DNA from 2 places in the Mesorhizobium sp. CNPSo 4684 genome. Region 2 is predicted to be linked to the other one. Evidence: predicted binding sites of a transcription regulator. Region 2 holds the regulator's gene; the other holds the start of a gene.

Region 1 (2,395 bases), on a different contig from region 2:
GAGTAGATATTGCAGCGGCGTGTTGGAGACGATGCCGCCGTCCCAGTAATATTCGCCCTCGATGCGAATCGACGGGAAGGCCGGCGGCAGCGCGCCGCTGGCCATGATGTGCTCCGGCTCGATGCGCACCTTCTCGGTGTCGAAATAGACGAAATTGCCGGTCCGGACATTGACCGCGCCGACGCTCAGCCGCTTCTTGCCGTCGTTAAGCACATCGAAGTCGATCAGGCTTTCCAGCGTGTCCTTGAGCTCGGCGGTGTCATAGAAAGAGGTAGCGCCTTCGGCGCCCGACAGCTGGAGCCAGGGATTGGGCGAGCGCGGCTTGAAGAAGCCGGGCTGGCCCATCGCCATCGTCATGAAGGATGAGGTCTGGTTGCGGATATCGCGATAGATGTCGCCTTCCGGCGTGTAGGGCCAGATCTTGCGGCCCGAGACGGTCTGCCAAAACTGTTCCAGCCGCTGCAGCCGGCGGCTCGGCTCGTTGCCGGCGATGATGGCGGCATTGATGGCGCCGATCGAGACGCCGGACAGCCAGGTCGGCTCACAGCCGGCGTCGGCCAGCGCCTGGTAGACGCCGGCCTGGTAGGCGCCGAGCGCGCCGCCGCCCTGGAACACCAGGGCGATGCGATCGTATTGCGCGGTGATTTCCGCGATCGTGGCGGCAGCTGCCTTGCTGCGGTTACGCTCAAGCACTGACTTTCTCCAGTCTGGTCGCGCCGGCAGCAGACTGGCTGTTTTCGGCGAGGTAATCATGCACGACTTCGCCGAGGCCAAGCGTCAGATCTGCTTTGAAGTGGACGGCCGAGACGATGTCGAGCACCGGCAATTTCGCCACGTCGGCCATCACGTGCGGGCGAAGGTCGAGCGCGGCCGGCGCTGTCCATGCTTCCTTCAGCGTGATGTCGGTCAGGTAATAGCGCACCAACTCGCAGATGCGTGGGGTTCCGTCGACATGCGGGATGATCTTGATCAGGAAGTTTGGCGCGGCAAGCGAGGCGAGCACCTGATCGTGGTCGGCCTCGCGATGCTTGTAACCCATGGTGCCGGTGGCGCAGAGAACGCTGCCATAATGCAAGGTGCCGACGATAACCTCGCCCTCATGCACGATCTTGGGGTTGGCAAGTTTCTTGGGGAAACCCCAGAGCTCGCGGCCGCCGGCAGTCGGCGCGTCGTCGTCGAGATACATGGAATGGACGTAGCCGCCATGCTGGCCCTTGTACTTCACCGGGATGACCTGGCCGGTCTCGGTGTAGTCGCCGAAGCCGGTTGAGTCAGGCATGCGGATAAATTCGTATTTGACCAACGGCTCGTCGATCTCCAGCGGCGCCGGCACCACGGCTTCGAGCGCCTCGCGCGTCGTGCGGTAGGTGATGATGACGTATTCGCGGTCGAAGAAGCGATACGGTCCGGGCGGGAAGGACGGGTTGGTCAGCGGCATCGCATAGGCGCGCTTCACGACATCGGCGATTTCCAAATTGCTCACCCATCGGTTCAGGAACGATCTTGCGGACGTGCAGGACGATTATGTTGCACGGCAGCATGACAGTGCCATGTCGTGTCACTTCGATGCCAGCGCAAGGCGCGCGTGAAGGATCACAACATTGTAATCGCAATGACATATGGTCATGCCATTGTTATGTTGCGATGCACAAACCATCTGCGTCAAAGCTCCTCCCACCAGTCGCGAGATCTCCATGGGTTCCCTGTCTTCGAAGAATGCGCTCGTCACCGGCTCGACCAGCGGCATCGGCCTGGCCATTGCCCGCGCCTTTGCCGCCGAAGGCGCCAACGTCACCATCAACGGACTCGGCGATGCCGCGGCGGTCGAGCGGGAGCGCGCCGGCATCGAGAAGGATTTCGGCGTCAAGTGCCGCTACTCCGGCGCCAACATGATGGACGGCGCGGCTGTGACCGCCATGGTGCACGAGGCTGAAGCTGCCTTCGGCAGCCTCCACATTCTGGTCAACAATGCCGGCATCCAGCATGTCGCGCCGATCGAGGAGTTTCCCGACGACAAGTGGGAAGCCATCATCCGTATCAATCTGCTGGCTGCCTTCTATGCGATCAAGGCCGTGGTGCCGGGCATGAAGGCGCGCAAATGGGGGCGCATCATCAACACCGCGTCGGCGCATGCGCTGGTCGCCTCGCCGTTCAAGTCGGCTTATGTCTCGGCCAAACACGGCATTGCCGGCCTGACCAAGACGGTGGCGCTCGAGGTTGCGCAGGACGGCATCACCGTCAACGCCATCGCGCCTGGCTATGTCTGGACACCGCTGGTCGAAAAGCAGATCCCCGACACGATGAAGGCGCGCGGCATGACCGAGGAGCAGGTCAAGCACGACGTGCTTCTGGCAGCGCAGCCGACCAAGGAATTCGTTACCGTCGAGGAGCTTGC
Region 2 (2,395 bases):
CTCTCGCACGGCATCGGAATGGGGCTGGTGCTGAAGGGCGAATTGTTCACCGGCACCCATTCGTCGGGCGGCGAGTTCGGCCACATGATCCACCGGCCCGGCGGCGCGCTGTGCCGTTGCGGGCGGCGCGGCTGCGTGGAGGCCTATGCCGGCAACTACGCCATCTGGCGCAGCGCCAAAATGATGAGCGAGGATGCCGAACCGGTCGATGTCGGCGACGCCGACATGCGGGCGCTCGCCGCACGTGCCCGCGAGACCGATGGCCCCGAGCGCGAAGCCTACCGCAAGGCCGGCGAGGCGCTCGGCTTCGGCCTCGGCAGCCTGTTCGCGCTGATCGATCCGGCACCTGTCGCCATGGTCGGAGTCAGCGCCGCCGCGTTCGATCTGATCGAACCGGCATTGCGCGAAGCGATTGCTCAGACCGCCGGCGGCCAGCACTCGAAATCGATCTCCTTCGACACCGAGCCCAACGAACTGCCGCTGATCCGCGAAGGCTGCGCCATGCGCGCGCTCGGCTTCGTCGACCAGGAGATTTTCGCACCAGGGATTCAGGCGAAAGCGGGCAAGCATGTCGCCTGAGGGGCCGGCAACAGCGCGGCGCGCCTAATCTTCCCGGATGGCGTAGCCGGCGCCGCGGATGGTGCGGATGACGTCGGGCATGCGGCCATTGTTGACCGCCTTGCGCAGCCGGCCGACATGCACGTCGACCGTGCGCTCGTCGATATAGATCGTCTCGCCCCAGACATTGTCGAGCAGCTGGCTGCGCGAGAACACGCGGCCGGGATGGCGCATCATGAATTCGAGCAGACGGAACTCGGTCGGTCCGAGCCTGATTTCGCTCTTCTTGCGGTAGACGCGGTGCGATTCACGGTCGAGCACGATGTCGCCGACCTTGAGCACGCTGGACAGCACTTCCGGCTTGGCGCGGCGCAGCAACGCTTTCACGCGCGCCATGAATTCCGGTGTCGAGAACGGCTTGACCAGATAGTCGTCGGCGCCGGTGGACAGGCCACGCACGCGGTCGCTCTCCTCGCCACGCGCGGTCAGCATGATGATCGGCAGCCGTTCGGTCTCGGGCCGCATGCGCAGCCGCCGGCAGAGCTCGATGCCGGACACCGCCGGCACCATCCAGTCGAGCACCAGAAGGTCTGGCACGTTTTCCTGCAGCCGGATTTCGGCCTCGTCGCCGCGCGTCACCACCTCGACCTGGTAGCCTTCGGATTCGAGGTTGTAGCGGAGAAGAACGCCCAGCGGCTCCTCGTCCTCCACGACCATGATGCGTGGCGCGATCATCAGCAGTTCACCCTTGTCAGGCCGAAGTGGCCATCGCCGTCTCGTCCTGCTTCGGGCGATTGGCGGGCAATTGCTGGCCGGTCAGCACATAATACGCATTTTCAGCGATGTTGGTGACATGATCACCGATGCGCTCCAGATTCTTGGCGCAGAACAGGAGATGCGTGCAGGCGGTGATGTTGCGCGGGTCTTCCATCATGTAGGTCAAGAGTTCACGAAACACCGACGTGTATTTGACGTCGATACGTTCGTCCTCATTCCTGAGTTTCGCCAGGGCTGCGGCATCCGCGGCGGCATACTCCTCGACCACCCCTTGCACCTGGATCAGCACCAGCTGCGCCATCGCGTCGATGGAGTGCGAGAGGTCGCGCGGCGTGACGCTGAGGCCCACTGTGCCGACACGCTTGGCGATGTTCTTGGCGAGATCGCCGATGCGCTCGAGGTCGCCGGCCATGCGGATCGAGCCGACCACGGCACGCAGATCGTTGGCCATCGGCTGGCGCTTGGCGATGAGCGTAATGGCGCGATCGTCGAGTTCCCGCTGGCGCGCGTCCATGATGGCGTCGTCGGAAACGACGCGCTGCGCCAGCGCATTGTCGGAATTGAGCAGCGCTTTTGTCGAGCCGCTGACCATCGACCCGGCCAGATCGCCCATGTCGCGGATCAGCTTGCTGATCTGGCCCAACTCTTCATCGAAGGAGGCGACGGTATGTTCACCCATGATCCTGATCCTCGTGCCTGAAAATTCAACCGCTGGACGGCTCAGCCGAAGCGGCCGGTAATGTAGTCCTGGGTGCGCTTGTCGTCGGGGTTGGTGAACATCTTGTCGGTGGCGCCCTCCTCGACCAGGTAGCCGAGGTGGAACATCGCCGTGCGCTGCGACACGCGCGCCGCCTGCTGCATCGAGTGGGTGACGATGACGATCGTGTAATTCTGGCGCAGCTCGTCGATCAGCTCCTCAACGCGTGCGGTGGCAATCGGGTCGAGTGCCGAGCAGGGTTCGTCCATCAGGATTACTTCCGGCGACACCGCGATGGCGCGCGCGATGCACAGGCGCTGCTGCTGGCCGCCGGACAAGCCGGTGCCGGGCTCCTGCAGGCGG

What was found. The regulator PhoB, encoded in region 2, activates phosphate uptake and scavenging genes when phosphate is short. The targets are predictions, from matches to a motif close to TGTCATNNANCTGTCAT.
Region 1: a site for PhoB is predicted at 1,540-1,556, ahead of AC04SG_RS14840 (acetoacetate decarboxylase). Genes of this name have one in related genera too.

Annotation. Positions count from the first base shown of each region.
Region 1 covers NZ_JBWLUX010000014.1:15,470-17,864, forward strand. Annotated here, with positions in the region: gene AC04SG_RS14835 (patatin-like phospholipase family protein) at 1-693, opposite strand, end outside; gene AC04SG_RS14840 (acetoacetate decarboxylase) at 686-1,474, opposite strand; gene AC04SG_RS14845 (3-hydroxybutyrate dehydrogenase) at 1,695-2,395, shown strand, end outside.
Region 2 covers NZ_JBWLUX010000039.1:37,783-40,177, forward strand. Annotated here, with positions in the region: gene AC04SG_RS28180 (ROK family protein) at 1-579, shown strand, start outside; gene phoB (phosphate regulon transcriptional regulator PhoB) at 604-1,293, opposite strand; gene phoU (phosphate signaling complex protein PhoU) at 1,310-2,014, opposite strand; gene pstB (phosphate ABC transporter ATP-binding protein PstB) at 2,056-2,395, opposite strand, start outside.